DNA from 3 places in the Neobacillus sp. SAB-20_R2A genome. Region 3 is predicted to be linked to each of the others. Evidence: riboswitches for the same ligand, from Rfam matches in the RefSeq annotation. Region 3 holds a riboswitch; each other region holds the start of a gene.
The links. A riboswitch is a leader RNA that binds a small molecule or an ion and turns the genes downstream of it on or off. The one in region 3 is predicted to bind thiamine pyrophosphate.
Positions count from the first base shown of each region.

Region 1: another riboswitch for thiamine pyrophosphate. It lies ahead of tenI (thiazole tautomerase TenI); the one in region 3 lies ahead of V5M37_RS12220 (acetylornithine deacetylase).
Region 2: another riboswitch for thiamine pyrophosphate. It lies ahead of thiC (phosphomethylpyrimidine synthase ThiC); the one in region 3 lies ahead of V5M37_RS12220 (acetylornithine deacetylase).

Region 1 covers NZ_CP145895.1:3,691,494-3,699,625, forward strand. Annotated here, with positions in the region: gene V5M37_RS17855 (thiazole biosynthesis adenylyltransferase ThiF) at 1-357, opposite strand, end outside; gene V5M37_RS17860 (thiazole synthase) at 354-1,121, opposite strand; gene thiS (sulfur carrier protein ThiS) at 1,123-1,326, opposite strand; gene thiO (glycine oxidase ThiO) at 1,323-2,459, opposite strand; gene tenI (thiazole tautomerase TenI) at 2,443-3,144, opposite strand; TPP riboswitch at 3,206-3,315, opposite strand; gene V5M37_RS17880 (histidine kinase N-terminal domain-containing protein) at 3,528-4,634, shown strand; gene V5M37_RS17885 (zinc-binding dehydrogenase) at 5,444-5,734, opposite strand; gene V5M37_RS17890 (hypothetical protein) at 5,861-6,160, shown strand; gene V5M37_RS17895 (PaaI family thioesterase) at 6,238-6,684, opposite strand; gene V5M37_RS17900 (MFS transporter) at 6,721-8,052, opposite strand; gene V5M37_RS17905 (MarR family winged helix-turn-helix transcriptional regulator) at 8,099-8,132, opposite strand, start outside.
Region 2 covers NZ_CP145895.1:5,668,079-5,676,210, forward strand. Annotated here, with positions in the region: gene V5M37_RS27685 (MGMT family protein) at 1-64, shown strand, start outside; gene V5M37_RS27690 (penicillin-binding transpeptidase domain-containing protein) at 880-2,931, opposite strand; gene thiC (phosphomethylpyrimidine synthase ThiC) at 3,354-5,117, opposite strand; TPP riboswitch at 5,271-5,383, opposite strand; gene V5M37_RS27700 (peptidoglycan DD-metalloendopeptidase family protein) at 5,744-6,601, opposite strand; gene V5M37_RS27705 (VanZ family protein) at 6,733-7,200, shown strand; gene V5M37_RS27710 (nuclease-related domain-containing protein) at 7,228-8,132, opposite strand, start outside.
Region 3 covers NZ_CP145895.1:2,494,486-2,502,617, reverse strand. Annotated here, with positions in the region: gene V5M37_RS12250 (MFS transporter) at 1-1,011, shown strand, start outside; gene V5M37_RS12245 (protein-glutamine gamma-glutamyltransferase) at 1,227-1,964, shown strand; gene V5M37_RS12240 (ABC transporter substrate-binding protein) at 2,036-3,031, opposite strand; gene V5M37_RS12235 (ABC transporter permease) at 3,055-3,822, opposite strand; gene V5M37_RS12230 (ABC transporter ATP-binding protein) at 3,812-4,582, opposite strand; gene tenA (thiaminase II) at 4,557-5,228, opposite strand; gene V5M37_RS12220 (acetylornithine deacetylase) at 5,234-6,523, opposite strand; TPP riboswitch at 6,596-6,699, opposite strand; gene thiW (energy coupling factor transporter S component ThiW) at 6,700-7,209, opposite strand; gene thiE (thiamine phosphate synthase) at 7,217-7,858, opposite strand; gene thiD (bifunctional hydroxymethylpyrimidine kinase/phosphomethylpyrimidine kinase) at 7,855-8,132, opposite strand, start outside.

The sequences.
Region 1 (8,132 bases), 1.2 Mb from region 3:
CAGATCTGCTTCTTTTGCCCAATCTTCAAGCTCTAGGGCTGAAGCATCTGCAATGATGGCCTCAATGTTCACAGAAGAGTTAATCGCTATTAACCGATTTTTAGCCGCGATTGCTTTTGGAATTCGATTTTTCGCATCTTCCTCTGTAAATAACTGCTGCCGCTGTAAATTGGACCACTCGACATAATCCCGATCCACGATGGTGAGTTTGCCGATGCCAGCCCGGACAAATGCTTCGGCACTTGCAGATCCAAGTGCTCCAACTCCAATGATAAGTACGTGTTTATTGGAAATTTGCTGCTGGCCGTCTTTTCCTATCGGCGGAAACAACTCTTGCCTAGAGTATCGATTATTCACCCGATACTCATTCCTTCCTTAGGGCTGCTGGCTGTCGCATATCGCTTTTTCTCGATTCTGCCCGCTTCATAACCTAGCCTTCCCGCTTCAATCGCCAATTTCATCGCTTTTGCCATTTTAACCGGATCCTTTGCTGCTGAAACTGCGGTATTTAATAACACCGCATCAGCTCCTAATTCCATTGCATAGGCAGAATCAGCAGGCGATCCGATACCCGCATCGACAATGACAGGAACTACGGATTGTTCGATAATAAACTGGAGGTTTACCGGATTGATAATCCCTTGACCAGAACCGATTGGCGACGCCCCTGGCATGACAGCATGGCAGCCTGCTTCTTGAAGTTTCCGGGCTAGCACCACATCGTCAGAGGTATAAGGGAGTACAATAAAGCCTTCCTTCACCAATTCTTCGGTGGCCTTTAGCGTTTCAATCGGGTCAGGAAGTAACGTTTTATCACAGCCGATCACTTCCACTTTAATCATGTCGCATAAGCCTGATGCTTTCGCTAACTTAGCGATTCGGACAGCCTCTGCAGCTGTTTTCGCTCCTGCAGTGTTTGGCAGCAGCGTATATTTATTGGTATCTAGCTGCTCTAAAAAATTCGGCTGGCTGGCTTCAAAAATATTCATCCGTCTTACTGCAAATGTAAGGATTTCTGCTTCTGACACTTCGACCGCCTGCTTTTGGATGTCAAAGCTTGGATACTTCCCTGTCCCAAGCAATAAACGAGATTGGAAGGATAATGGACCAATTTTTAACATATCAACCGCCTCCTACAAAATGGACTATTTCAATTCGGTCTTTATCTGCTAGTCTAGTTCTTTGGTGTTCCAGCTTGGTTAAAATTTCACCGTTTACTTCGACCACAACGACTTTATCATGGATTTCAAAATGCTGAAGAACATCTGACACAAATACCATACTGTCTGATAATTGGGTCCATTCGCCATTTATTAATACCTTCATGGTTTACCTCCTACCAACATATTTCTGTCGAGCCTGAAAGCTGATAGCAGATTCTCATCTTTCAGTCTGCCTTCGATTAATTCAGCCACTAGTTTCCCTGTAATCGGGCTAAGTAGAATCCCATTGCGAAAATGCCCTGCTGCCACAAACAAATTCTTCCACCTCGGATGCACGCCAATGTAAGGCAGTCCATCACCTGTCTGTGGCCGAATTCCAGCCCACACCCGCTCCCACGCTGCCTCTTTAATTTGCGGTATGATTTGGGTTGCTCTTTCCAGTAAAGTGGAAATCCCTTTTGCTGTTACCTTTTTATCGAATGTATGTTCAATCATGGTCGCACCAATATAAATTTCTCCATTCTTTTTTGGTACAAGATAGCAACGTTTATCTGAAAAAATGGTTCTATTGATAATTGGCCTTTCTGTTTTAACTGAAAAGCATTCACCTTTAACAGGATACATATTCATCTCTAAACCAGATTCACGCATTAATTGGGCCGCCCAAGCACCGGCCGCAACAACAAAGTTATCACTAAGGATGGTTCCGTTCGTGGTTTGCACCCCTATCACCTGACCGTTTTGATAAAGAAAAGATAGCACTTCGGTGTTTTCAAGTATTTTAGCACCAAAATGGACCGCCGCTGTTGCGAACGCCTGCGTTAACTTTGCAGGCTGTACATGCCCGTCGTTCGGGAGATACATCGCTCCAGGTACGCTTGGTGAAAGTGACGGTTCCATTTCTTGTAATTCCTTCGCATCCAGCCATTTTATGGTTGGATCCCATTTCTTTTGAAAGGTGACTTGTTTTTTTACTTCTTCTGCTATGTCTTCGGTTTCTGCAATTTTTAACATCCCTTTATTGACAAACTCGATGTCCACACCAGTAGTTTCCAATAATTCATTAGCGAGAGCCGAAAACATTGCTTGACTTTTTATCGCCAACTTGAATAATGGACCGTCATGTTCAAGTTCAGCTTGCGCAGCCAGCATTCCGGCGGCAGCACTTGATGCTTGGCAGCCGATTTGTTCTTTCTCAATAATGATGACTTTTCTTCCTTGCTTTGATAACTGATAGGCAATCGAGGCTCCATTAACACCACCTCCAATTATGGCAACATCAAATGTATGATCCATATTTCCCACCTCCATCTCTAAATGCATGTATGTAGGACTTTACGGCTAATAAGGGGTCACGAGCATCTAAAACACCTGACATGACAGCGATACCCGTTGCCCCTGCCTGTAGGACCTCTTCCGTATTCTCCGGCGTTATCCCGCCAATGGCAATCACGGGAATGTTCAGCTGTGACAGCCGTGTTAATTCCTCTAGTCCTTTTGGGGTCTTTCCTGGTTTTGATTGCGAAGGGAAGACATGACCGTATAGAACGAAATCAGCTCCATTCTCCTTTGCATTTTTTCCTTCTTCATAAGAGTGAATGGAAGTCCCGACCCTAAGTTGAGGAAAATGCTCCTTTACACAGGCTGTATCTAAACTATGATAGGCTAATTGAACACCAAGGGCCTTTGCCACGATTGCAACATCTACCCGATCGTTAATCACGATTTTTGATAGAGGGACGTTTACATTTGTTAAAAGTTCGACTGCTTGAAAAAGCTCCTTTGCTGATTTTTGTTTTTCCCGCAAGTGTAGCGCAGTTACAAATGGATGAATATCCTTCGCTATTTCAGCCAATTGGTGGATCGACATTTTACCATTGGATATAAGATGCAACTCTTTTTCTTTTAGACTAGTAAAAATACAACTCCCCCCTTTGAATGGATTTCGCTGGTCTAAGGAAGCGCAAAACAGGCAAAACAAAAAGCCACTTCCTTTTGTAAGAAAGTGGCCGAAATTTAGAAATAAAAATTTTGCTCTCCAAAAATCCCGTTGTCCACTTCCCTACGCTGGCATTAACCAGATCAGGTTCATAGAGTCCCGAAGTCACACTTCAATCTCAGCCTTTTCAAAAAGGCACCTCTAGCGGATTTGATTCATATTCATTTGAAAAGATTACCTCATATGGATATATGGTAACATTTTATTCTAAAAAGTCAAACATTTCAAACTTTATTTGCTCGTACATTTCATCAAATTGCTTTGAAATATTTCTTATTTACACCTATTTTGAGGCACGAGAACCGTCCCCATGCATCAAATTTTTATGCTATAATCACTTTAATATAGTGGAAAGCAGGCTGTGTATGGATAAAAAAGTAGGCCAATTTCTAATTGAGAATGAACAAAAGTTTATACATTTTTGGGAAGAGCAAATTATTATCCATCATTACCGGGATAATCCAGAGCTAATATTAAAGAATGGTCATTTAATGTACCATCTCATAACTAATTCAATTTTAAAGGGATTCTCTGATGAAGATGTTAAATCATTGGCGCACAAAGTAGCCCTGGAACGGGTCGAGGCTAATGTCAATATTGGGGAATTTGTTTATAATGTAAATCTGGGCAGAAGTATAATTATTAAATATTTAAACCTTTCCGGACTCATACCAGAAGAGCTGCAGCCAACGATTGACTTGGTCAATAAACAGTTTGATTTATTCTGTTTCTACGCTGTTTCTAAGTACACCGAAATCAAAGATAAGAAACTACAAGAACAAAATTTATTTATTTCTCAAACACATAAGGACCGGTTGGCGATTCTTGGACAAATGTCTTCTAGCTTTGTTCATGAATTTCGCAACCCGCTCACTTCCGTTATGGGCTTTATAAAACTATTAAAGCACGAGCATCCTAATCTACCATATTTAGATGTCGTCAGCCAAGAATTAGATCAACTTAAGTTCAGGATTACTCAGTTCCTTCATACATCAAAACTAAACACGCTGGCAGAAAGCCAGAATGAAGACATTACCATCCATTTATTAATAGAAGATGTGCTTGATTTCCTCTATCCAAGCATCGTCGATGGCAATGTCCAAATTCATACAAATATCGATGCTGATATTTGTATTACTGGCGATAGGAATGAGTTAAAACAAGTTTTTCTAAACCTATTAATAAATGCAGTTGACGCTGTGTGTGAAGAAGAAAATCTGCGGAAAATTGATATCCAAACAAATATAGATGATCACCAAATCAAAATTCGTATTTCTAATAATGGCCCCACTATCGATCCTGAAGCAGTACATTTAATTTTCGAACCCTTCTTCACTACTAAGAAACTAGGTACCGGTATCGGCTTATTCGTTTGTAAGAATATTGTTGAGAAACATCACGGTGAAATAGAATGTATGTCAGATAATCACTTAACTACCTTTCAACTTACATTTCCTATTAAACATAATTAGAATTCAAAAGCACCGCCAAGGCGGTTTTTTTTTGTAAAAAAAGAAACCAGTTAAAATAAGCTGGTCGGGCGCATTTTGTCTTTCTATGATGCCCAACTATTATGGATTCAACGGTTCGGGCCCATAAAACCTTTCTATGATACCGAACTTTTCTATGATTCATCAGTTCGGGTGCATAGAACCTTTCTATGCGACCAAACTTTTCTATGTTTCATTAGTTCGGGTGCATATAGCCTTTCTATGATACCAAACTTTTCTATGATTCAACGGTTCGGGCGCATAGAACCTTTCTATGATACCGAACTTTTCTATGATTCATCAGTTCGGGTGCATAGAACCTTTCTATGCGACCAAACTTCTCTATGATTCATCAGTTCGGGCGCATATAACCTTTCTATGATACCGAACTTTTCTATGATTCATCAGTTCGGGTACATATAGCCTTTCTATGATACCGCAATCTTTCATGATTCATCAGTTCGGGTGCATAGAACCTTTCTATGCGACCAAACTTCTCTATGATTCATCAGTTCGGGCGCATATAACCTTTCTATGATACCGTACTTTTCTATGTTTCAACGGTTCGGGCGCATATAGCCTTTCTATGATACCGTACTTTTCTATAATTCAACGGTTCGGGCGTATATAACCTTTCTATGATACCGAACTTTTCTATGTATCAACGGTTCGGGCGCATATAACCTTTCTATGATACCGTACTTTTTAATGATTCAACAGTTCGGGCTCATAGCTTTCTTATGCGACCGAACTATTGAAAGATGCACTCGCTTACGTCAAATTAATAGTTTTCAAATTGTAATAACTACCTTACCTTGAGCATGCCCTTGTTCGAAATACTTGAATGCTTCATGAATTTCACTTAATTTAAACCTTTTATCAATGACTGGTGTAATTTTTCCAACTTCGATAAGCTCTTTTATGAAATTTAAATCGCTTTGGTTCTGCCTCTGTAAAAAGCTGCCCATTTTTTTATTTCCAAAGAGGGAGAACCAAGGCCACAGTGTCATTGCTTGAAACATTTGAGCCCCTGAACCTCCTACATGAACGAAAATTCCATTACGAATTAGACCAAAAGTCATAACAAGTGACGAATCCTTTGTCTTAAAAGGATTGCTTCTGTATACTCAAAACCATAGCAGTATTTGTTCAAGGAACGCCTTGTTGTTAAGCTTTCGCTTAGATACTAATAGCCAAGGAGTGATGATGTGATAAATCGTGTTTACGAGAAATTGGAGGCTGCCCTTCTGGATTGGGAAATGATGAAGAAAGCTTCAGAGGATGAAAGCGAAGAATGTGCCGAACGGTTTGAAAGGCATTTTTATGAGTTTATTGACGAATTAAAGATTTGGTTTCAGCAATTGGAACCGCCAGCCACTATCGATGATGCAGAAAATCTTCCTGAAATCAGTGATATAATCGAGCGTTTACCGGCACCGCTTCAACTCAACTTTTTAACAGAATTGGAGTTAATTGTGGAAGGAGAAGACCAAGTCCGCTACGATTAATCCCCACCAAAATTCACAAGTGGTGACGCACGGGGACGGTTTTCATGTTTTGGAAGCATGAGAACCGTCCCCATGTTTTATTTTAGCTGAACTCGCTTTCGTTCCGGATTTCCTTTTAATATCATACATGTACTAGTAGAATGCCCTACTAGACTTCCCTTTTCATCATATACATGACATTCCAGCAATCCCACTGTAGAGCCTTTCTTAATCAGTTTCCCCTCTGCTCGAAGCTTCGATTTAAAAATCGGTTTAAGGAAATTAAATTTAATTTCAACTGTCGTAAACAGTTCGTCATCTGAGAGCGTTGTGACAAAAGCATATCCCATCGCAGCATCCGCAATGTCACACAGAATCCCGCCGTGCAGCGTCCCCATTGGGTTATGTAATCGATCAGAAGCTTCCATTTCAATCACAACTCTGCCTTCCTCCACCTCTACCACTTGAAACCCAAGTACTTCCGCAACTGGTGCAATAGGTACTTCACCTGTCATCATTTTCTTCATACCTTCTAAGCGACTCACAAAATTCACCTTCCAAATTATTTTTATTAGATTCTATTAAACTTGAATATTGATTTCTCCTTTATGTGCCCTCTTTCCATACCAGATAAGGATGAAGAGAGAACCTACGAGAACGACTATTAACAGCAAATAAATGTGCTGAAATGAGGAAATGAAAGGTATTTTCGCTTGCCAGCTGATTAATACGCCACAAATTGCGACTGCTAATGACCCTCCAAAGAATTGGCTGAGTTGACTTAACCCCATACCAGAACCAATCTGATCCTTGGCTAAAATGCGAGATACCTCATTGGATAAAGCAGATATTATCGTCGAAAGAGCCGGAGCGAATATGATATAGCCAAACATTACGATGTAAGGCGATACCTGTACCAGCATTGTCATAAAGATCATACTTGCGGCCATGAGAAAATGCCCGATTATCAGGAAGCGATAATTGCCATACCGGTCAATCCAACTTCCGACCCGCCTAATCATAATGGCAGATAATAGTGATCCTGGACACATCATCAATCCTACAGCTCCTGCAGGCAAATGAAACCCATCTGCCAACAATAAAGGCAGCATAAAGAGCATTGACATATTCAGTATAAAAGCACAAAAACTAACAACAAGAAGTTTTCGGTAACCATGATGCAGAAACAGTTTGGGGAGTACAAATGGATTTTTCGCCTTGCGTAAGTGCCATATGTTCACGGTGAGTGCACCAAAACTTAGGAGTAGAAACCATAGGGACAATTGCATGACGCAAATCAACAGTGATACCACTGCAATGGCAGTAAGGGCTGCGCCGGAAATATCAAATCTGAATTCAGTGGGGATTTCTGGTGGCAATAGCTTCCACAATACCGGTACCAATGGAATAACCATGCAGGTGATAAGAAAAAGTCCATTCCAGCCAATAAACTGGGTGATTACTCCGCCAATCACTGGTCCCAAAGCAAAAGCAAGAGATGTCCCTGATGCGATAATGGTAATGGCCCGTCCACGGCGCTCGAACGGCACGTAACGGCTTGCCAAGACAATACCTAATCCTGGCACGGCACCGGCACCGCTTGCCTGTATCAAACGAGCAGCCATAAGAATACCAAAACTATGCGTGAAAAAGCCTACGATGGATGCCGCCCCAAGTAGGATAAGACCAACGAACAGCAGCTTCCGAATCGGCACATAATCGGATAATCGGCTGAAGATGACTGTTGATAAGGCAAACACAATGGAATACCCTGACACAATCCAGGAGCCTTCACCGGCTGTTATGTGTAATTCGTGTATGATGGTTGGCAGGGCAACGTTGAACATCGTCGTATTCATGAGGACCAAAAATGACCCGATTGCCCATACGGGGATAATAATTCTATCGTTCAAGTTGAAACCATCCTTTGCAATTAAATTTCTATTTTTCAAAACTTCTTTATTTGTTCGCAATTCCAATGTCATAAAGTATT
Region 2 (8,132 bases), 2.8 Mb from region 3:
TGGGGTAATTGATCTGGAAAAATATCAGTGGCGGCCGGCTCTTGAGCACTCGGATTCCCCGTGAAAAATGGGTTAGGAAAGTAAATCAGGTATTTTGGAAAATATTTGGCTAGAAAGTGTAAGTAAAAACATGATTGTGGAAAGTATTTGTCCCCATTTGGAAAGTAAACGCACCAAATCGGAAAGTATATCCAAATTAATGGTAATCACTCCAAAAAGGTAATTGAAAAGTTACCTTTTTTGTGTGGTTTAGTCGCTCGAGATAGGGGTTGGCGAGTAAATTCTAGATTCAGGCGAGTAAATTATAAAAATAGACGAGTAAATGTCAAAAGTTGACGAGTAATTCCTATCTTTAGACGAGTAAAACCTAAAATCCAGCGAGTAAATTTTAAAAGGATCTCATATGTTACCTAAGCCTGGCTCGCCGCCTGGCTTTTTGGAGTGAATTCCCCCTGAAAAATAAGTTTGGAAAGTAAGTCAGGTATTCTGGTAAGTATTCGGCCAAAAAGTGTAAGTAAAATCATGAATCTGGAAAATATTTGTCCCCATTTGGAAAGTAAACGCACCAAATCGGAAAGTATATCCAAATTAATGGTAATCACTCCAAAAAGGTAATTGAAAAGTTACCTTTTTTGGGAAGTTCAGTCGCTCGAGATAGGGGTTGACGAGTAAATTCTAGATTCAGGCGAGTAAAATATAAAAATAGACGAGTAAATATCAAAAGTCGGCGAGTAAACTCACAAATCCAGCGAGTAAACCCAAAAACAAAGCGAGTAAATTAAAAAAAGGTAATTTCCAATGGCCTCAGCGCTCCAAAACCGGGTACTTTCCCCACAAAAAAGGCACCTGGCCCCTAGGCCAGGTGCTTCAACCACTAACTTATTTCCATTTCATATAAATATTCTTCACCATTTTTACCGGAATGCCCGATCCGCCCCTGTCTTTTACGTTCTCGACCATCATGGCCACCATCAGATTCGGCGAATTGACGTTCCAGCCAATAAACCAGCCATTCTCGAGCCCGGTTTCGCCCTGTTTCTGCTTGAATTCCGCTGTTCCGGTTTTTCCAGCAAGCGGCTTGTCGGCCATTTCTGCAGCATGGGCAGTTCCTCCGGCATCACCAACGACCTTGCGTAAGTCCCCTGCAATCAAACCAGCATTGTCTGCAGAAACAACGCCTTCCTTCCACACCTGCCCGCGCTTCTCTTCATCCAACAGTATCGGCTTAATCATATTGCCATTATTGACAAATGGCGTATAGGTGCTCATCAAATGAACAATGCTCATCTGCACCTGTCCCTGGCCATAACCTGAGTCGGCTAGCGCAATATCGCTTCCCAATGATCCAATCTTTGAAGTCTCAAGCGGATAGGCGAACGGTAACTGCTCTTCAAAGCCAAACTTTTTCAAGCCATCAGAAAAGCCATCTTTCCCCATTTTCAACGCGGCCTGTGCAAAATAAATATTATCCGAGTACACCAACGCTTTTTCGAGATTGATTGGACTGCCCTCGTGCACCCGGGTCACGAAATAGCCGCCCCAGGATGCATCCTTCTGCCATTTCGGCCCGAGGATCTGCACACCCTCGTCCGGCTTAATCGCGCCACTTGCGAGCCCTACAGCTGCCGTAATTGGTTTCATCACAGACCCAGGTGCAAATGCCTGTTTAAAGCGCGTTAACAGCGGCTGGCGGGCATCATCCTGCAGCGCCTTCCATTCGTCCGCAGAGAAGCCAAGCGCAGCCTGATTCGGGTCAAATGACGGGCTGCTGACGAGCGCCAGTGTTTCCCCTGTCACCGGGTTCATCGCAGCCGCCGTTCCGACCTCGCCAGCCGGAGCACCAGCCCCAGCAGTTCCTCCAGCCACGGTCCCAGCGGCACCTGCTCCACCACTCATCTCCGCATACACCACCGCCTGCAAATCCGCATCAATGGTCAGCTTGACATTTTTTCCATCAGCAACCGGCTTTTCGGCGAGCACTTCCTCGCCGCCGGCCTTCTTCTTAATCACAATCTTCACGCCGCTCTGGCCCTTCAGCTGCTCATCCAGCACCTGCTCCAGTCCGCGCTTCCCAATCACATCGCGGCTCGTGTAGCCCTTGTCCTTCCGCTTCTCGAGCTCATCCGCGGTAATCTGACCGACATAGCCAATCAGCTGCGCAGCGGCCTCCTTGTACGGATAAATCCGCGCGTCCACCTTGCGCGTCTTCACTGGCTCGAGCGCCACGAGCTGAGCAATCCGCTCAGAATCGTCCATCGACACCTTCTTCAAAGGAACAAACATCCCCGGCTGTACCCAGCTCGCCTTCAACGCCTTGTCGACCTGATCCGGCGTCATCTTCAACAAAGAAGCCAGCTGCTCCATCACCGGCGCCGCAATGTCCCCGGCCGTCACTCCGACCTCGTACACCTGGCCGTTCACAGCCATCCCCGTGCCGTTCCGGTCAACGATTTCGCCCCGCTTCGCCGGTACCGTGCTCAAGCTCAACTTGTCGCCCTCCTGCATTTTTGGAAAAATGAACCCCGGGTTCCAGTCCACAAACCAGTTTTCCTTATCGTCCTTTTTTTCCTTTTTCAACAGGGCTTCTTCGGTAAAATTAATTGGCCCCGCGACACTATTCATTTTGGCGCTAAAAGAATACTTGGCTTGCTCTTTATCCGCCTGTTTATCGTCTTTCGGTTTTTTGAAGTCAATCTTGAGGTCCGTAATCTGTAAATCGTCGTAGATTTTCTTATAGCGGTTCGTAAAATCATCTTTAGAGATTTTCTTTTTGGCATCATTCGAAAGGTAATTATACATGTCTGCAAACTTTTGCTTATTCCATAAGGCTATGTATTCCGAGAATCGATCCTGTGGCGTTGGCTCCTTGCTGCAGCTGGCTAGCAAAACCCCCAGCACGACCGCAAGCAAAAGCCCAGCAACTTTTTTCAAGACAAACCCCTCCTTTATTTTCCATTTTAACACAACCATAGACAGATTTCTCTTTAAAGCAACGTAGGTCCTCGTGTATTCTAGGTATAATCAGCTGACTCTTTAACATATGCCCAAGCCCTACAATCTACCGCAACAAAAACACCCCACCGCCAATTTCAGGACAAAACTCCTAAGGAAAATAGCGTCATTAAAAAATCCCGGCTATTAAACCGGGATTTCCTTTGTGACTAGGTTAATGGAAATCAATAATAGGTGCTTTCTGCGAAACCGCACTTTCGGCATTTCCTCATACCATAGGATTCGGAAAATAGATGCCTGCAATGTTGCTGGATGTTTTCAATTTCCTTTTCCAAGATATGAATTTTTTGTTTTAGGATGTGATTTCTTCAGTTATTTCTATTACCTTAATGGAATTCGTCTCATCGATAAATTCTTGATCCATCATGAATAAATTCCTCCGCTTTTTTTCTCATGCCTTCTTCGATGTCCACTTCTTTACTCGCTGCCTTTTCCCGAATGTCATGTGATATTCTCATCGAACAGAACTTTGGCCCGCACATGGAGCAAAAATGGGCTGTTTTTGCCCCCTCCGATGGCAATGTTTCGTCATGGTATTCCCTTGCACGCTCCGGATCCAAAGAAAGATTAAACTGGTCTTCCCATCTAAATTCGAAACGGGCTTTCGATAAAGCGTTGTCTCTTTTTTGTGCACCGGGGTGCCCTTTGGCCAAATCAGCGGCATGAGCGGCAATTTTATAAGCAATGACTCCTTCCCGAACATCATCTTTGTTCGGTAAGCCTAGATGCTCTTTGGGTGTCACATAACAGAGCATCGCCGTTCCAAACCAGCCGATCATCGCCGCTCCGATAGCTGAAGTAATATGATCATATCCTGGTGCGATATCGGTGGTTAAAGGTCCTAACGTATAAAATGGCGCTTCTTTACAAATTTCCACTTGCTTATCGACGTTCTCTTTGATCATATGCATCGGTACATGACCAGGCCCTTCAATCATCACCTGCACATCATGTTTCCAGGCAATGTCTGTTAATTCTCCGAGCGTTTCAAGCTCTGCGAATTGTGCTTCATCATTTGCATCGGCAATACTGCCTGGACGGAGCCCGTCTCCCAGAGAAACAGAGATATCATATTGGTTCAGGATTTCACATATTTCTTCAAAATGAGTATAGAGGAAATTTTCCTTATGATGAGCCAAGCACCATTGCGCCAAAATCGAGCCGCCGCGGGATACAATGCCTGTTGTCCGTTTTGCCGTTAAAGGAATATATCGCAGCAAAACGCCGGCATGGATCGTAAAATAGTCGACGCCTTGTTCCGCCTGTTCAATTAACGTATCGCGGTAAATTTCCCATGTTAAATTCTCGGCAATCCCATTTACCTTCTCAAGTGCCTGATAGATTGGGACCGTTCCGACTGGTACGGGAGAATTGCGAATGATCCATTCTCTCGTTGTGTGGATATTTTTTCCGGTCGATAAATCCATGATGGTATCGGCGCCCCAGCGAGTTGCCCACGTCATTTTTTCAACCTCTTGCTCTATAGAGGAGGTAACAGCCGAATTCCCGATATTTGCATTAATTTTCACATGAAAGTTTCGTCCTATAATCATCGGTTCGCTTTCCGGGTGATTGATATTGGCTGGGATAATCGCTCTCCCGCTGGCAACTTCCGCACGAACAAATTCCGGGTCCCTATGTTCACGAATGGCTATGTACTCCATTTCAGGGGTAATAATGCCTTTTTTGGCATAATGCATCTGGGTAACATTTTTTCCTGTTTTAGCTTTTAGGGGTGTTTTATTTACATTGGGATACCATTCAAGGTTTGCACGTTGGTCCCCTTCATGGTATCCGTTATCCTTGGCCTTTATTTCTCTTCCAACATAAGCCTCCACATCATTCCGCTCGAGAATCCAATTCTTACGCAATGCTGGAAGTCCGCTTTGAATATCGACCTGATAATTCGAATCTGTGTAGGGGCCGCTCGTATCATAGACCCGAACAGGCTCATTTTCTTCTTCTCCAAAAGCAGCAACGGTTCGACTAAGTTGAATTTCTCTCATCGGAACCTTAATATCAGGTCTTGCCCCTTCGACATATACCTTTTTACTTCCAGTGAATTGTGATTTTAACTCGATGTTCCCTTCCACTTGCTTCTGCATGTAACTTCCTCCTTCAAAATGGTTTGATTTTGCACCCTGGGAGTTACAGCGCAGTTCATTACTGGAAAGTAATGGAGGACAATACAAAAAGGTTCTGTTTGCACAGAACCTGATTTTTTCATCCAAAAGTAGCGGTACCCAAATTAAACACGGACACCTTTGATACTACTTCCCTACGCTGGTATAATCCAGATCAGGTTCAAAGGGTCAAAGAATTTATGCATTCTTCTCTCAGTCCGAGCCATCGGACCCCCCCAGTAGAGCATTTCAAACAATATTAAGTTATAATCTTACAGTCAAAATATATCAGAAATTTTTGGAAATGGAAAGCTTTTTGGTAAACTTTGTGGTTATCGGAACAGATAATTCTCATAACTGTTTTTCAAACTTTCACCTTTTGTTCATAGTTTGTTCATATCTGCAGGGTAAGATAAAAGTGTGAAAAGGACAATCTCAGTCACACTTTTTCATAACCCCCCCTTTTAATATATCGTGTTGGATCCGGCAATCGGCCGGGTCCTATTTTTTTGCTTAATGTGCGGAATCTGGCACTCGGCCGGATTCTTTTTTTGAAAAAAAACGTAAAAAAAAGAGGAAGTACTCCCCTTCCCCTTATACTTTCAATATTAAGAATTTGTCTTTTCTTTTGAGTTAGTGGACTCGTCTTCTTTGGTCTTGCCGTCGTCTGTTTCCTTATCGGAAGACTGGTCGTCGGAGCCAGCTGGATCCTCCAACTCCTGCTGCTTTTTTTCGCTAGGAGTTGTTTGCATAGATTCCTTGCTGTTTGAAGGAGTCGCTTCTTGTAAAGTGCTTACCGGTTTGTCGATATACTTACTAGGGTTAACCGCGACGCCATCTTTACGAATTTCAAAATGGACGTGTGTTCCAGCTTTTTCATTGAACATGCTTTGCCCAGCCTTGGCAAGAACATCTCCCTGTTTCACCTTGTCGCCAACTTCAACTTTAATGTCTTTCACGGACTGATATTGTGTTACAATACCTTTGTCGTGTTCAATTTCGATGACATTTCCAAGCACCGCGTCTTCTTCAACACGGGTGACAGTTCCGCTGAGTGATGCTAATACATCAAACGTTTCGCCGTCCTTCATGGTGATGTCGACACCAGTATTCGGATTGTATGTGTTCTCGTAGAATACTAATGCGGCTTCCTGGTCTTCAGCTTTCCCGCTGAAATCATAGAACTTTGTCTTGATGACCGCAGATGCTGCATCCTTCACCGGCATTTTGACGTTTTCTAAAGCCGAGTTAACTTCAACTGCAGGCGGGTTGGTCTTTTTGCCAGTAATATCAGTAGACTTGTAATCGTATTTGTCTGAGTCTCCTGCACTGGACTGATACCAAAGAACACCTGTTAAAATGATTGCTGCACTTGCGATATAGATGGCTGGAAATACCCAACGCTTCTTGAAAAAGCGTTTTACGCTGGAACTTTGAGAAGATCGTTTGTTTTCTTCCTCTCTCATTTTCATCACCTCAGCAATCATTCTGAACAGATAACTAGAATTATATACACTAGTCTGAAAAAAATTTTATTTTTTGTAATCGCCTGCGTTTTTATGCATCTTTTTGAAAAACTTTTAGGGGGAATTGTTTCATGAAGGCTTTAAAATGGGTGCTGCGGGTCCTGCCCGTGCTTTATATGGCAGCCATCTTTATCCAATCGAGCCTGCCGTCGGACCACTTCGTGCGCCTGCCCGATTCGAATATTGACCACACTATTAAAGAATCATTGCATTTAATAGAGTTTGCGATTTTATATGTATTACTAGTCCTCGCATGTTTGACGTTTAGACGCGGTAACACTGACCTGCGCAGCAATGCTGTCGCCGGTTTCAGTTTTACACCAGGCTGGAACTTGGCCTGTGCCCTGATTGCGGCCTTCTACGGCATCAGTGACGAAATCCACCAATCGTTCTATCCATACCGCTCCGCGTCGTTATTTGACCTGTTTAAGGACTTCCTCGGCATCAGCGTCTGCTACTATTTTATTCGTGGTGCATTGTTTAAGGGGAAGTTTGCAGGTCTGGCGAAGATGCTTGGCCGTGTTCGGTCTGTTTCTTAAAACCACTGCTGGTTGGCGGTGGTTTTTTTATTGCAATACGGGATGGTGATAAACACGGTCTTTAAATGTACCACTATGGGGGAAGTCTGCGGTCGTTAGAAAATGGCTGGCCACTCTTATCGAATCTATATGGAGAAACTCTCTTAGCTCAGAATTTGTGATAGTCGGTTTTATTAAAAGAAAATAATCGTTGATGGCTGGAATATGGGCAGTTTTCGATTTGGCGTTACACTTCGGGCACCACCAGGTTCCGGAATGATAAGTCATCGGCAGAAAGCGGCAATCGGGGCACTTCACACCAGTGGGGATATCTTTAGGAGACAGGTGGAATTGCTTTAATATATCGGGATTATCGGGAGTGTGCTTCGATAGTAGTAATTTATTTACCTTTTTTAAATCCTTGGAGCCTAGCTTCTCTATCTTTTGAAATTCTTTAATTTGTTCTATTTTTTCTATTAAAAATTCACTATTACATACATTCCGAAGAATCTCTTCGTTCCCGTGCTCCGCTGTAATTAAGGTTTTTTCATTACTGTTTACAAAAAGATAATGGATTGGAACGTTTGGAAAATGGTGCTCTTGCAGCCACCCGTTTAGCTTTCGCGCCTGGAGCTTGGCCTGCAGCACCGGATTCTTTATGCGTTCCTCCTGACCATTTTTTCGCAAAAAGGCCTGATTTAATTCTCTTTTAAAATGGATCTCCCCGCTCCTATTTTTCACTTCCAACGCTAGGCCAAACATCGCACACAGTAGCAGGATGTCAATTTGAAAGTAATACTTTCCATAAAGCAGGCGGATATCGTGGTAAATTTGATAGTCGGCCTCTGGAAGCATGCTCAAGTAAAAGTCCACGGATTTCTCGCCACGATACCCTGCCATCCTATTTTTATATTCGTGAACCAAATCCGGCCAATCGGGGTGATTGGGATCCA
Region 3 (8,132 bases):
GAGCAAAAGAAAACCGTTGCCTTATCCGTTCTATGGGCAAGGGTATTGTTTTTGTTGCTCATTGGTGTGGTTTATTTGCAGTCATCCATGCAGGCATGGACATTTTTATTGATTATTGCCTTAATGAATGTTCCCGGTACCATTTCAAACGTAGGCTGGCAGACATTAATCAGCGGGATGATTTCCGAAGAACGAAGAGGTACATTTTTCAGCGACCGTAACCGGCTTTTAACGTTGGTAGGAATGGTAACAACACTGATTATCGGGATTGTCATGAAGAAAGAAACAGATAACGCGGCTGCATACCAGACCTTATTTTTTATGGCCTTTACCTTTGGTGTACTGGAAGTTGTTTTCTTAATGAAGCATAAGGAAACGATCAAGGCAAAACAGGTGAAGGAACCGAAGAATTCTTCGATGGATTGGTCAATTTTTAAGGACCGGGGCTATAAATGGTTTCTGATTGCTGCCCTTTGTTTTAATTTCACTTGGCAAATGGCTTGGGGTCTATTCAATATTTATAACGTAAAATATGCTCATGCCACGATTCTGTGGATTAGTATTTTCTCTGTTGCGAATCAGCTAGTACAAATTTTTTCCTATCCGCTCTGGAAAAAATGGGCCGATCAAAAATCCAATACATTAATGCTTGTGTGGGTGGCAGCTGGAATGGCTACTGCACCTTTCTTAAATGCTATATCTACGAACCTTTACTATTTAACGTTTGTCAGCATGACTTCGGGATTCTTTGTATCAGGGACCGTGCTGCTGTTGTTTAACCTATTGCTTGAGCAATCACCGAAGGAAAAGAGAACCTATTGCATTACCACTTACAACGTTCTCCTCTCCTTCGTCGCCTTCATCGCACCGCAAATCGGCATCTGGCTGCTCGAAATCGGCGGAATCATAACCGCCCTCAACATCAGCACTGTATTTAGATTCATGAGCGCCCTCGTCTTTCTGCTCATGTACATGAAATCCTTGAAAGTGTCTATGAAGGTATCTCAATGAAGGTTTTACTACGTACGAAGATGTCAGGCACCTCTTGTTTACAATGTCCCCCTGAGACGGACGCATAATATGGAAATTGCTCTTAAAAAGTTGGGGTTTTTATCCCAACTTTTTGTTTTTCAAACTAGGCAGTGGAGAATTTATTTTAAGTGTCACAACTAGGGATTATTCATAATCTAAAGGTAGGCTGATATCTGATTTCGGGGGGGGAAAATATGATTCGTATCAATAATCAGGTTGTTAAGGCTGAGGAGCTTTATAAACAAATCACCAACCAAGAGCAGCGTAAAATAATAAAACAAATGACTGCTTATGAAGAGGTTTATTCGTATCAAACCATGGAGCAGCTTAAATTCGAACTGACTTTTCGGTCCAATACGATGAGAGCTGCCCGCGAACTGAACAAGAGCGGAGCAATATTTACAACCTTTACCTATGCAATCTGCAATAAAAAATATTGGGACCGGCTCGGCAACGGAGGGTTCCTACTGAAGCCAGGGGCAAGTCCTTCGACTGCTATTCTAGACATCTTAAAAAACGGAAAGCTATATGCTTTTGAGTGTTCCACTGCTATAGCCATTGTTTTATATATTGCTACCCTTTATTCAATTGGCAGAACGCGGTTTGATTTGCTGTTTGAACGCCTATATTTAATGGACTGGCAATTTGATGAGGATTTGCCGATCTACCAAAAATTCGGTGATGATTATTTACCAGGAGATGCTCTTCATTTCAACAATCCAGATTTCAGTCCAAAGGAACCACATTGGAGAGCGGAAAATGTCATCTATTTTGGCGGCGATCAATACTATGGCCACGGAATCGGTATCCGAAACGCCAAAGTCATTATCGACTTCCTAAACAAAAAACGAAAACCCAGCCCCAACCACTCAGCCTACCTGATGAACATGATCTCTCGCCCAAATTATTCATATTTTCTAACATATCATTAATGGTTTCAGGCACCGCGCGTGGACATTTGTCCACTTACGGTGCCTGACCATGACATCAAGATTATTATTTATTAAAAGTTAATATAGGCATCTTCTGGTTTAATATCTTTATTGATGATTTTGGTATCCTTTAGCCATTTAGCAGCATGTTCCCAGACTACAGAATCCTGGTAGCCGAATGGTTTATCTCCTGCATCCATCAACGGCAGCAGAATTTCGAGGCTCTTAGTCTCGATGTCCTTTTCCAGTGGCGATGATTTGTCTTCATGCTTTAATAGAATGGACAGCCCCTCTTCCGGATGGTCCGCAACATATTTTTGTCCATCTCTTATGGCAGCCATAAACTTCTTAAATACTTCAGGTTTTTCCTTTAACCCTTTTTCACTTCCTACCAGCACCAATTCATAATAGTCTGGAACACCATAATCTGCTGGATTTAACGTACGCATTGGGTGTCCCTCTTTATCAAGCAATAATTTCTCATGATTGATATAGCCGCCAATCAAGGCATCGGTTTTTTTCGTAGCCATCGCCGGAATCAAGTCCCAGCCGACATCGACCATTTTTATCTTTCCCGCATCTCCGCCATCTTCCTTTACCATCGTTTGAATGATCGCCTCATCTAAGGGAATCGATGGATAGCCGATGGTCCGTCCAGCCAAATCCTTCGGTGATTGAATCGGGCTATCGGCTGCAACCATTAATTGGTTAAGCGGATGTCTAACGAGAGCAGCGAATGACCGGACAGGAATATCCTCTCCACGTGCTACTAATACCTGCGGCTGGTAACTGATCGCCATGTCAAATTTACCAGCGGCCACAAGTTTTAAAGGATCGTTCGTGTCTGCAGGCATTTGAATGTCGACATCCAGACCTTGTTTTTTGAAATAGCCTTTTTCCTGTGCTGCGAAAAGAAACGAGTGAACGGCATTCGGATACCAGTCAAGCATCAAGCTGACTTTCTGGAGGCCCTCCTCTTTAACGGGGGACTTATCGGCCCCTGCCTTCCCGCATGCGCTAACTAACAGAAGCAGCAAACTCACCATAACCAATAAACTTTTTTTCACAATAATAACTTCCTTTCAGCAAATTAACGAATCTTATTTTTAATTAACTTTTTTTCTAGTAAGCTTATCAACAAAAACAATACAATTCCCATTAAAGAAAGCAGAAAAATAGCTGCAAAGACTGAATCTGACTGGAGGTTTGAAGACATCCTCCGGCTAAAATAGCCCAGCCCTTCACTTGCCCCCAGCCACTCTCCGATAGTGGCGCCGACGACACAATAAACCACCGCCATCTTCAAACCGGACATGATGGATGGCAAGGCCATCGGAACCTGCACCTTTTTAAAAATTGTCCAGCGTCCGGCCCCCATTGTTAACAGTAATTCACGATATTCGCTTCCGCCCGCCTTCAACCCGTCATAAGTACTCACAACGATTGGGAAAAAAGCTACCAATATTGTCACAGCAACCTTGCTCCATATCGTGTAGCCAAACCACATGATAAAAATTGGAGAAATGGCAATCATCGGGATCGTTTGAGAGATGATTAGAAAAGGATAAAGCACTTTTTCTAATATCTTAGAAAAATGCATACTAACGCCTAAAAGCAGCCCTCCTATAAGCGAAAGTCCAAAGCCAATCAAAACCTCTAAGAATGTCGCCGGTAAATGCTCGCCCAAAAGAATCTCACGATTATTCACAAGTGACTCGCCGATTGCCGTAGGTGCAGGCAATATAAATGAAGGCACCATTCCAGCTTCAACTACCCACTGCCAAATACTGATTAAACAAATGGCCGTCAGCAAAAACAAACCGTATTCTCCGGCCCATCTTTTCCATTTACTCCTCATGTTGTATCAGCCGCTCCAATTCTTTACGCATTGAAATAAACTCTGGTTGATAAATAGATTCTGAATTTCGTGGTCTTGGCAGGTTGACCTTGTATTCCAGGACTCCTCTATTTTGAAGGAGAAGAATTCTATCGCTTAATAGAATTGCCTCCTCGAGATCATGTGTGATGAACAGGACGGTCTTTTGAAGCTCACCCCATAGCCCCAATAACCAGCTATGCATGGTTCGTTTCGTTAACGAATCCAGCGCCCCAAACGGTTCATCCAACAATAAAAGTTCCCTGCCTGTCATAATGGTCCGTAAAAAGGCGACACGCTGTTTCATTCCCCCTGATAATTCATCTGGATAAGCATTCTCATATTCCTTAAGGCCAAAACGGGATAACCAAGCACGGATTTCGTGTGACTTTTCCCGCTTGTCCTCTTTCGCGATTTCTGAGGGCAACAGCACGTTTTCCATTACCGTCCGCCAAGGCAGCAGTAAATCTTTTTGCGGCATATAGCCAACTTTTCCTAGTCTGCCTGAGGATAGATTCCCAGCAATTTGTATTTTTCCCTGGCCCGGTTTAAGCAGTCCGGTAATTAATTTAAAAAGTGTACTTTTCCCTGACCCGCTTGGGCCAATAAGGGAAACAAACTCCCCCGCCTTTAAATCGAGCGAAAGCTGTTGAAAAATCGGCTGCATATCCCTATCAAATGTATATGTTAAATCTTCGATGTGTAACATATTTGAATTAGACAGGCCAATCTCCTCCCTCATAGACCATGTCCCAGAACATATACTCAAACCTGGATGTGGTGAGAAAATGCTCTTCTAAAACCGCCAATTCTCGCTCTGGTTTTCCTTCCGTTAATTTATCTAACAAATCGATTAGCCAGAGAGCCAGCGACCCAAATTCATCAGAAGAGTACATTTTCACCCAGTCGCCGTATAATAGATGATCGCTAGAGTTTTGATAGTTTTCTGCTAGCATTTTACCGATTTCCCAATAGCTCCACATACATGGCAGCAGACTTGATATTAATTCCTCCAAAGAACCATTTTGAGCCACATTTAACATGTAGCGGGTGTAAGCTAAATTAATCGGAGTAGCTTCGGTGCCTTCAAGATCCTGTTCCGAAATTCCAAACCGTTTCGCATACTCGCGGTGAAGGTCCATTTCACCATGTAAGGTTTCATCTAAAAGCTTTGCAAAAGCTGCCATGGTCTCAACATCTCTCGCCTTCACCGTTCCAAACGCAAACAACTTTGAATAGTCAATAAGAAACACGTAGTCCTGCTTCATATAGCGGATAAAAGATTCGACCGGAAGATCGCCACGTCCCAACCCGACTACGAATGGATGCTTATGTGTTTTCTCCCAAATTCCCTTAACTTTTTCAAAAAGCCGATCAGAAAATTTCATTGGCTTTACTCCCCCTTTCGTGTGTTGCACCAGACAGCAATAAATTGAGCTAACACTTTTGTAAAGTCTAACAATTGCCGAATCTCGACCTTCTCATTAACAGCATGGGCATCCTCTAGTTTTCCCGGCCCAAAAATAACTGTCGGAATTCCTGCACGGCCAAGCCAGCCTGCATCTGTTACCGTCGTTGACATATCGAGTACAGGCTTTTTCATAAGCGTTTTTTCAAAGGCGCTTGCCAGCATTCGGGTTCCTGAATGGTCCACATCAAGCTCCAAGGAAGGAAATATTTCACCACGATCGATTATCATAGATTTACCGCCCCAAACAAATTCCGGTGGATTGTCACGAAGCCATGGATCCGCAGCTGCCACTGCACCAATATGCTGCTCAATCTCCTTTATAATCTCTTCGTAATCTTCATCTGGGTAGAAATGAACGGTAACCCACAAGGCGCAGCGGTCGGCAACAAACGCAGCATGCCTTCCGCCCTCGATTACAGCAGGATTAATTGTATTCATACCTGGTGGAAAACCTTCGTAACTCTTTGTCACAGCCCAGTGGCGTTCAAGGTCTTGAAGGCCTTCGATGATTTTCGTCATTTTTTCAATCGCACTGGCACCATTGATGCCTCCGCCGGCATGAATCAGCCTTCTCCTCATCCCATCATGATAGGTTTCTTTGCTTTGAATCGTTATCCAGCCGGTTATGACGCCGCCCTGCCCTTGAATATGTAAATCGCTTGTGTCAACTACCACTGCATAGTCAGCAGAATAGCCCCTTTCCAAACAAGCAAGCGTTCCTGCCTCGCCAACTTCTTCTCCAATAACAGACTGAAATTGCAAATCTCCTTTAAGCGGAACCTCAAGCTCTTTTAAAAGTTTTATAGCAATGAGGGATGCGGCAATACCGCCTTTCATGTCGGCAACACCGCGTCCATATATATAGGAATCCTTGATTCTGGCAGAAAACGGGTCCGCCCCCCATTCCTTTTCGTCGCCAACCTCAGCAACATCCACATGTCCGTTGACAATTAAGCTGCTATATTGCTCGGAGGATTCACCCTTTAAAATTCCAACCACATTCGAATCCCCAGGATATACTTCCCACATATCGGTTTGAAATCCCATGTCTCCTAAATAGCTTTTAAGAAACTCCTGGATTCCCGTTGTATTCCGGGCCGGAGGACTTTCAGTCGGAAACGCAATTAGGTCGCTCAAAAGTTTAAGCAGTTCGGCTTCCCTAGCTTCCACTTCTTGTCCGATCGTTTCTATTAAATTTTCCAGACCAACCATTCCTAAAGCCTCCTAAATTTATTCTAGGTTTTAAAAAAATAACACCCACTCTTTATAGCAAAGGTAAGAGTGGGTTCTGACGGTCCACTTCCCTCCGCTGGAATCATCCAGTTCAGGTTCAAAGGGTTCGGAGCTGTGCCCATCTCAAGCCTTTTAGGCTTCCCCCAGTGAAGGTTCTATTTAGTTACTGTGATATTTTTCTCGCCAAGCCGCACTTTCTTCCTTAAGAAAATCGTTAAAATCACAAATCCAAGCAGTGCTCCGGCAAAGGAACTGAAAATAAATAATGGGATAAACCCGAATAGAGTTGCTTTCTGCCCGAGGATTAGGGTTGCAATAGGATAGGAAAGCAATGCTCCAAGAATTCCCGTCCCAATAACTTCTCCTATAACAGCAAAGTAGATTTTTCTAGTTTTCCAAAATAATAGTCCGGCTAGAAATGCCCCGACCATACTTCCAGGAAACGCAAAAAGCGAACCTGTGCCCATCATATTCCGAAGCAGGGAAACACAAAAGGCCTGGGCCACGGCATAATAAGGGCCCAACAGAACCGCGGAAAGAACGTTTAAAAAATGCTGCATTGGAAAAACCTTTGTAAAGCCAATCGGAATCACGACCAAATTACTTGAAAGAGTCCCCATCGCAATCATCATAGCAGTTAACGTAAGCTTATACGTTTTTTTCATGATCTCTTCACTCCCCTACACTTTTTCGCAAAGCCTTTGCAGCTAAGTGCGGTGAATCGGCAAGGCTGATGGCGGTAATAACTGAAACGCCATCCGCTCCGGCTTCCACGACAGTTGCCGCATTTTCACTTGTAATCCCGCCAATTCCAACAATCGGTACAGCAATTCCTTGACTTCGCAGTTCCTCGATCAGTGCAGTCCCTCTTGATGGCTTTGCATCGGCCTTCGTTTTTGTTGGATAAACCGGTCCAATTCCGAAATAATCGGCACCAGCGCTAAGTGCTTCTTCGGCCTCCTCCGGTGTATGAACGGATACACCAAGAATTTTATTATCGCCAATTTGATTTCTGACTGTTACAGCCGGTTCATCCTCCTGACCAATATGAACCCCATCTGCGTCAAGCGCGATTGCCAGTTCAAGATCATCATTAACGATAAACGGAATTCTGTGTTCTTTGCATAGGCTTTGCAGTTTTTTCGCAAGAGCATATTTTTCTTCCCCGATTAAAGCCCCTTCGCCTTTTTCCCGAAATTGAAAAAAGGTAATTCCTCCGGCGATGGCTTCTTTCAATACCTCAACCGGGTCCTTCCTGCAATTGGCTGTTCCCATAATAAAATATACTTTCAAGGCTTCTCGTAAGTTTATCATGATTGGACCATCTCCATGATCCTTTTCCGGTAAGCCCCATGGTTTGTCGGCCCATGTCCCTGTCCAATCGCAATCCCATCTTCAATTGCAGCCTGAATAAAATCCTTCGCCTTGATGACCGCTTGATATACATCTGCTCCCTTAGCCAGTTCAGCAGTAATCGCTGCTGAAAAAGTGCAGCCAGTGCCGTGTGTGTTCTTAGTCGGAATTCGCTTACTCGTAAAAGTATAGAATTCTTTTCCATCGAAGAGGAGGTCTGTTGATTCTGAAGGGT